One region of the Achromobacter sp. FW305-C-13 genome, then DNA from elsewhere that is predicted to be linked to it. Evidence: predicted binding sites of a transcription regulator. Region 1 holds the regulator's gene; the other holds the start of a gene.
What was found. The regulator FliA, encoded in region 1, starts transcription of late flagellar genes. The targets are predictions, from matches to a motif close to CTAAAGTTTNNNNNNNNNNNGCCGNTA.
Positions count from the first base shown of each region.

Region 2: the regulator FliA is predicted to act here: its motif matches at 1,106-1,132, upstream of AC3WMU_RS18520 (FlxA-like family protein).

Region 1 covers NZ_JBYSYN010000001.1:2,098,034-2,102,311, reverse strand. The annotation lists gene AC3WMU_RS09470 (FliC/FljB family flagellin) at 1-698, opposite strand, end outside; gene AC3WMU_RS09465 (RNA polymerase sigma factor FliA) at 1,009-1,764, opposite strand; gene flhD (flagellar transcriptional regulator FlhD) at 2,193-2,516, shown strand; gene flhC (flagellar transcriptional regulator FlhC) at 2,550-3,131, shown strand; gene motA (flagellar motor stator protein MotA) at 3,295-4,170, shown strand; gene motB (flagellar motor protein MotB) at 4,182-4,278, shown strand, end outside.
Region 2 covers NZ_JBYSYN010000002.1:1,542,652-1,546,929, reverse strand. The annotation lists gene AC3WMU_RS18525 (solute carrier family 23 protein) at 1-1,035, opposite strand, end outside; gene AC3WMU_RS18520 (FlxA-like family protein) at 1,174-1,593, shown strand; gene AC3WMU_RS18515 (extracellular solute-binding protein) at 1,719-3,044, shown strand; gene AC3WMU_RS18510 (ABC transporter permease) at 3,127-4,278, shown strand, end outside.

The DNA of each region.
Region 1 (4,278 bases):
TTGCCCTTGCTGTCCTTGACCAGCGAACCGGACGTCGGAGCGGTCGAGCCCAGGTCCTTGCCGTTGGTGATCGTGACGGCGGCCGAAGCGCCGGCGGTGACGCTGCCGGTCGACACGCTCAGGAACGATTCGACGTCCGAGTTGGCGGCGGTAGCCACGGTGCCTTGCGGGCCGTTCAGGCTCAGCTTGTCCAGACCCAGCGACTTGGCATCGATCTTTTCCAGATTGATGGTGATCGTTTCGTTGTCGTTGGCGCCGACTTGGATCGTCAGCGTGTTGTCCTTGGCCAGAACCTTGACGCCGTTGAACTGGGTCTGTTCCGACACGCGGGTGATTTCACCCAGGCGCTGGCTGATTTCAGCTTGGATCGAATCCAGGTCGGTCTGCGAGTTCGTGCCGTTGGTGGCTTGAACCGACAGTTGACGGATACGTTGCAGGTTGTTGTTGACTTCGTTCAACGCGCCTTCGGTCGTTTGAGCGATCGAGATACCGTCGTTGGCGTTACGGGCAGCTTGCGTCAGGCCGTTAACGTTGGCGGTGAAGCGGTTGGCGATGGCTTGGCCAGCGGCGTCGTCCTTGGCGCTGTTGATGCGCAGGCCCGACGACAGGCGCTCGATGGCGCTGCCCAGGGTCGATTGCGACTTGTTCAGGTTGTTCTGCGCAACCAGCGACAGGTAATTGGTATTGATGACTGCCATGTGAGGCTCCCAAGAGAGAAAGGCTTCTTCAAACTGGGCAGCAAGGCCGCCCACTGGTGTTAACGGGAAAGTTCGTCGACTTCTTGTCTAGGAATCTCTCCGTTGCAAGGATTACGGCAGTCCTAAATCATTCTTTAGCCCTATTTCGCGAAAGTCGTATTTATTGTTGTATCCGCCGAGACCGTTGTTGGCGGATCTCGCTGCGGCCTGGGAAGGGGGAAATAGAAACGGGCGCCGCGTGGCGCCCGTTCTTGTTTGCTGCTTTCGCGTTGGCTGGCGGTCTCTATATAGAGAGAGTCGCCGATGCCGCCTAGATGATCTGCGCGATCTGTCCTTCCTGGGGCAGTTCCTGCCAGGCCTGGTCTTTCAGCTTCGCGCGAATGCGGGCCGTGGCCTGCGAACGCAACTGGCACACCCGCGCTTCGGTGACATTCATGATCGCGCCGATTTCTTTCAGGTTGAGCCCTTGCTCGTAACAGAGCGACAGCAACAATTTTTCTCGGTCGGGCAGGGAGTCGATGGCGTGGATCAGCGCCTGGCGGAAATCGCCCGCAAGCAATGCGTCCAGAGGATTGCCGCCGGCCGAGCCGTGGTTGAGCGTGGCGGTCCAGTCTGATTGGCCGGAGGCCGAATCGGGCTCCACGGTGAAATCTTCGTAGTGCACGATCTGCACGCCCTGGGCGTCGTGCAGCAGCGTCTGGTATTCGCCGATCGGCATTTCCAGCTGATGGGCGATTTCCGCCTCGCTGGGCGCGCGCATCAAGCGCTGTTCCAGTTGCTGGATAGCTTGTTCGATCTTGCGCGCCTTGGCGCGGACGCTGCGCGGAAGCCAGTCCTGGCCGCGGAGTTCGTCCAGCATCGCGCCACGAATGCGGGTCGTGGCGTAGGTCTCGAATTGGGCGTCTGCCGTTTCCTGATAGCGCCTTACGGCGTCAAGCAGGCCGATCATGCCGGCCTGTATCAAGTCGTCGAGCTCAACGCTGGCGGGTAGCCGGGCGAGCAATTGCAGGGCCAGCTTCCGCACTAGCGGGGCATATTCGACCAAGCTGTCATCTGCGTGGGGCATTGCGGGAATGTCAGGCGGTGTCCATCGTGACGCATTGTCTGACGTTGTCAATTTGCGACATTGTCGACAAACGCGCGGCTGCGCTAAAGCTACAAATTAAGTGATCGGCAAGGTGTCATTGTCGGGACTGCACAACATTTCATTCCTCGAAGTACGCAATGTTTTGAATGCTTATTTGCCAAATTGACGTAAATTCGTGTCGAACAACTATGTCAAGGTGTATCTATTTTCGTAAGTTGCGCAATATCAACAAAGATTTGTCATATAAGTCATAGAAAATGACATCACCTGTGGTAAATTTTACTTAAATTGCGAACAAATGATACATTTCGCATTAAAACAGGATGCAGCAAGCCGCCAGGCAATCCAAATTGCCGGCGCTTTTAGTTATCGAGCCCCGTGGGTGGGATAGGGATAGGGAGTAGGGCGTGCAACAAGTCGAAAATTCATTGCTGGCAGATATTCGCGAAGTGAATCTGTCATATCTGTTACTTGCGCAACGTATGTTGCGTGATGACTATGCCGCATCGATGTTCCGTCTGGGGTTCAGCAACGAAGTTGCCGACATCCTGATGCGTCTGTCGCCGGCTCAACTGGTGAAACTGGCTAGCTCCAGCTCGCTCCTCTGCCGATTCCGTTTTGACGATTACAGCCTGTTGTCCGCGCTGACCCATGACGTTTTGGGTGGTGCGCTGCAACAAGCGCATGCAACCATCCTGCTGGCCAAGCAACCTGTAGAAGAACTGGCCTGACGGCCGTTCGAAACCCAATCGGACTCTCGCGCAATGGCCTCGAAAAGCGTTTCTCAGGAAGCGGACGACATCCTGCTAGCCAGCTCCATGATCACACTGGGTGCGCGGCTTCAGGTGCTGGAGGCTGAAACCAGCCTCAGTCACGACCGTCTGGCACGCTTGTATCGCGAAATCCGCGGCTGCTCGCCACCCAAGGGCATGCTGCCTTTTTCGGTCGATTGGTTCATGACCTGGCTGCCGAATATTCATTCGTCGCTGTTCTACAACGTGTATTCGTTCCTGAACTCGCGCACCAGCAGCAAGGGCATACGCGCCACCATCGATGCGTACCGCCTCTATCTGGAGAACGCGGGGCTGGATGCCGCAGAAAATGCCGAGCCTGTCCTGAGCTTTACGCGCGCCTGGATGCTGGTGCGATTCTTTGATAGCGGCATGTTGCAACTGTCCGCTTGCCGCCAGTGCGGCGGCCATTTCATTGCCCACGCCCACGATCCGCAATCGGATTTCGTGTGTGCGATCTGCCGGCCGCCACCTCGTGCCGGCAAGACGCGCGCGGCGGCCAAGGCACGCGCCGGCAGCCGTCCGGCGCCCGCCGTCGACGCCGCACGGCCTTGACTGCCCGCACCCGGGTTGGGCGCGTCTGCACCGCCCGCGCCCGGGCCTGCGACGGCCAAATACATCAAAAGCCCTGGAAAACTCCCCGTAACCCGCCTTTTTGGGTCGGGGGGAACAGGGGATCATTGACGCCAGTTTTAGACTTCGTTGGCAGGGGCCTGATGTGTTGATTGTTATCGGTTTTCTCGTGGTGATCGTGTCGGTCGTCGGTAGCTTCATAGCGCTGGGCGGCCATTTGGGCGCGCTTTACCAGCCCTTCGAGCTGACGCTGATCTTTGGTTCGGCTATGGGGGCGTTCCTGGCGGGCAACAGCAAAAAATCGCTGATGCTGGTCAAGAAGGCGCTGCCTGACGCGCTTAAGAGTTCGCGCTACGGCAAGGACGTCTACATGGAGCTGATGGCGCTCCTGTATGTATTGCTGAATAAAGCGCGTCGCGAAGGCCTCATGGCCATCGAATCGCATATCGAAGATCCGGCCTCCAGCCCGATCTTCAGCGAATATCCCCGCATCGCCAAAGACGCGAAGCTCATGGAGTTCATTACGGACTACCTGCGCATCATGATCAGCGGCAACATGAGCTCGTTTGAAATCGAAACGCTCATGGACGAGGAAATCGAGACCTACCGCCATGAGCGCGAAGTCCCGGCGCATGCGTTGCACCAGATGGCAGATGGCCTGCCCGCATTCGGCATCGTGGCCGCAGTGCTGGGCGTGATCAAGGCGCTGGCCGCCGTGGACCAGCCGCCGGCGATCCTGGGCGACCTGATCTCCAAGGCCATGGTCGGCACGTTCCTGGGCATTTTGCTGGCCTATGGCTTCGTGGGGCCGCTGGCCTCGCGGGTTGAGCGCCGTACGGACGAAGCGATGAAAGTGCTGGAATGCATCAAGACCACGCTGCTGGCCAGCATGAACGGCTACCCGCCCCAGTTGGCGGTGGAGTTCGGCCGCAAGGTGCTGTTCTCGTCCGTGCGTCCGACCTTCGGTGAGCTGGAAGAGCACGTCCGGCAAACCAAGTCGACCGCGACCGGCAAGGCCTGACGGAGCGGGCCATGAGCACGGTAAACAACCACCGTGTGGTGATCCGCCGCAAGAAGGTCAAGGGCGGCGGGCACCACGGGGGCAGCTGGAAGATCGCTTACGCCGACT
Region 2 (4,278 bases), on a different contig from region 1:
CGAAAAGCCCAGTACGACGGCAATCAGGGCCGCCACCACGAATACCAGCGTGGAATAGATACGGGTCACCGCCATCACGCCGATGTTCTCGGCATAGGTGGTGACGCCCGTGCCGCCCACGGCGCCCGAGACCATCGTAGCCACGCCGTCGCCCACGAAGGCGCGGCCCAGGTAGCGGTCCAGGTCCTGGCCGGTCATTGCACTGACGGCCTTCACATGGCCCAGGTTTTCCGCCACCAGGATGATGGCCACCGGCACGATCAGGCCCATTGCCTCGGCCTTGAAGACCGGCGCGGCAAAATGCGGCAGGCCGATCCAGGCTGCGGCCGCCACACCCGAGAAGTCGATGGGCTTGCCCATGCCCATCCCGTTGGCCAGCACGGCGTACACCACGCAAGCCAGGATCAGCCCGACCAGGATCAAGAGGCGCTGGACCATGCCCTTCGTGTAGACGGCGATGCCGCCTACGCAAACGATGGTGACCAGGGCCATGAAGGTGTCGAAGCCCGAGGCGCCCATGGCGCCCTTGGCGGCGATCGGCGCCAGGTTCAGGCCGATGACCGCCACGACAGCGCCCGTCACGACGGGCGGCATGAGCGTATCGATCCAATTGGCGCCGCCGCCCGCACGCGCATTGACGATCCAGACGATGACGCCGATCAGCGTGTAGGCCAGGCCGCAGGCGATGATGGCGCCCAACGCCACGCCGATATTGGCGTTGGCCCCGCCGCCGGCATACCCTGTGACGGCGATCACCCCGCCGATGAAGGCGAAGCTTGAGCCCAGATAGCTGGGCACGCGGCCGCCCACGAACAGGAAGAAGATCAGCGTGCCGATACCGGACATCAGGATGGCGACGTTGGGGTCGAAACCCATCAGCAGCGGCGCCAGCACGGTCGAGCCAAACATGGCCACCACGTGCTGCGCGCCCATGGCGACGTTCTTGGGCCAGGACAGCCGTTCATCGGGTGCAATGATGACGCCCGGCTCGGCGTCGTCCGCCAGGCGCCAGCGCGGAAAATAAGAATTGGACATGGGTTTCCCAAAATAGGTGTTGGGTATGAGCGGGCGCCAGTGTAAAGGGGGCCGCGAAGGGGCGGCAACGTTTAAGTTTGCCGCCAGAATGCCGTACTAGTGGAAACCCCGAAATCCAACTTGGCAGCAGGAGCAAGCATGGCGACCACCCCCATCAACGGCATCTCCCGGAACAACCCGCTGGCCGACCTGTGGGCCGAACGGATCCAGGCCAACAAGGAAGCCAAGTCGGCCACGGGCGGCGACGCGACCTCACTCACCGCGGACGGCAAGATCCGCGTCAATGCGCCGGGCGGGATGGGCGTGGGCGCCACGAGCGCCACCGAGGACACCTCCAACGACGACGCATACACCCGCCAGATCAAGGAACTGCAAAAGCAGCTCAAGCGGGTCATGGACATGATCGCCAAGGTCAAGGCCAGCGGGATGTCCGAGGAAATGAAGGCGCAGCAGCTCCTGGCGCTGAATGCGCAGGCGGTGCAGATCCAAGACCAGATCGCGCAAGTGATGGTGCAGCAGGCGCGCGCCGCGAAAGGCGGCGTCTCGACGACGGCCTGACAAGCGACGGCGGGTGCCGGCTCTCCGGCGCCCGCACTGATGACGCGCATCAAAATTTCTGATTGGACGCATAGCAGGTCAGACATTACTGTCTCCGGACAAATCAAAAACTACGGAGACAAACCATGCATGCAATGCGCACAGCCCTTGCAGGAGCCCTGCTGGCCGCCTGCGCGGCACCGGCCCTGGCCGGCACCGTCACGGTCATCACGTCGTTTCCCAAAGACCTGACCCAGGCCTACAAGAGCGCCTTTGAAAAGGCCAATCCCGGCATCACGCTGGAAATCCTGAACAAGAATACGGTGTCGGGCATCGCCTATGTGCGCGAAACGCCCGCCGGCCAGCGTCCCGAAGTGTTCTGGGCCAGCGCGCCGGACGCCTTCGAAGTGCTGGGCCGCGACAAACTACTGGCCAAGTCGTCCGACGTGGCGAACAAGGACGTGCCGGACAAGATCGGCAACTACCCTATCAACGACCCGGGCGGCATGTACCTGGGGCAGGCGCTGGCGGGCTACGGCATCGTCTACAACACACGCTATATCGCGGCGCACAAGATTCCCGCCCCCGTGGAATGGAAGGACCTGTTGTCGCCGCAGTGGTTCGGTCACGTCGGGATCACCTCGCCGTCGCGCTCGGGCACGATGCACCTGACCGTGGAGACCATCCTGCAGGGCGAAGGGTGGGATGAGGGCTGGAGCACCTTGCTGCGCATGTCCGGCAACAGCAGCGCCGTCACCGAACGGTCGTTCGGGGTGCCGGACGGCGTGAACAACGGCCAATTCGGCGCCGGCCCGGTCATCGACTTCTTCGGCCTGTCCAGCAAGTATTCCAAGTTCCCGGTCGAATTCGTCTACCCGTCCGAAACCGCCATCGTGCCTGCCAACATCGCGCTGATCGAAGGCGCGAAGAACACCGAGGAGGGCAAGAAGTTCATTGCCTTCACGCTCAGCCAGGCCGGCCAGGAACTGCTGCTTGAACCGAAGATCTCGCGGCTGCCGGTGCTGCCGTATTCGGCGCTGGCCGGCAAGGTGCCGGCGGGCTATCCCGACCCGGCCGAGATTGCCAAGCGCAGCAAGGTGCAGTTCAACGCCGACCTGTCGCAGACGCGCTACTACGTCGTGCAATCGCTGTACGACCAGACCGTTACGTTCCGCCTGAAGGAACTGCAGGCCGCCACCAAGGCGATCTACGACGCCGAAGCCAAGCTGGGCGACAAGGCCAAAAGCGGCCGCGCCGCCGAGCTGCTGGCGCAGGCCCGCAAGCTGACGTGGGCCCCGCTGGTCGACGGCAAGAAAGCCGCCGACCCGGCCTTCCTGGCGATCTTCGCCGGCAACAAGAAGGACGCGGCCGTGAACCAGCAGATCACCCAGCTGGAAGGCGAGTGGAACGGCAAGTCCAAGGCGAACTACGAAGAAGCCGTCAAGCTGGCCAAACAGGCCGCAGCGCTCTAACCCGCATGACGCGCGCGGCAGGGCACGGGACAGCTCCCGTGCGCCGCGCCGCGGTCCCCTGGCAACGATTTCGGGAATCTCGATGAATTCTTCGGGCCACTCACGCCTGCCCGCCGGCCCCGTATTGACGGCGCTGCTGGTGTTCGGCTTTCTGCTGCTTTTCCTGGCCGTGCCCGTGGGCACGGTGTTCTACAGCGCCTTCGTGAACGCCGACGGCAGCCTCACGATGGGCCACTTCGGCGCGTTCTTCAACCAGCCGCTGATGAAGGAAGCCTTTTTCAACAGCCTGTACGTCGCGGGCTGGTCGGCGCTGCTGGCGTCGCTGATCGCCGTTCCGCTGGCGTACTTTACCGTGCGCTTCGAATTCCGCGGCGCGCTGATCATCCAGACGCTCGGCGTGCTGCCGCTGATCATGCCGCCCTTCGTGGGCGCGGTCGCGATGCAGCTGATCTTCGGCCGCTCGGGCAGCGTCAACCTGCTGCTGAACGATTGGTTCGGCTTCACGATCCCGTTCATGGAAGGGCTGAATGGCGTCATCTTCGTTGAGGCCCTGCATTACTTCCCGTTCATCCTGATGAACCTCGTCGTGGCGCTGCGCAACATCGACGGTGCCATGGAGGAAGCCGCCTTCAACCTGGGCTCGCGCGGGTTCCGCCTGTTCCGTCGCGTGATCTTCCCGCTGGCGTTGCCGGGGTATGTGGCTGGCACATCGCTGGTGTTCGTCAAAGTGTTCGACGACCTGGGCACGCCATTGGTGCTGGGCACGACCAACATGCTGGCCCCGCAGGCCTATCTGCGCATCACGCAGGTGGGGCTGGAAGACCCGCTGGGGTATGTGATCAGCGTGATCATGATCGCGTTCTCGATCCTGGCGCTGTGGCTGTCGGCGCGCGTGCTCAAGGGCCGCGACTACTCCACCCTGCAAAAGGGCGGCAACTCCATCCAGAAGCGCAAGCTGCGCCCGGTGGAAAGCGTGCTGGCCTATGGGTGGATCATCCTGGTGCTGATGCTGGTGCTGTCGCCGCACATGGGCGTGCTGCTGTTGTCACTGGCCAGCGTCTGGAGCTTCGCACCGCTGCCTGACGGTTATACGCTGGCCCATTACTCGGCGGTATTCTCCGAGTCCCAGGGCATGATCGCCAACACCCTGCTCTATTGCGGACTGGCGGCGGGGGTGGACGTCATCCTGGGCACTGCCATCGCCTACCTGATGCTGCGCACCCGCCTGCCGGCG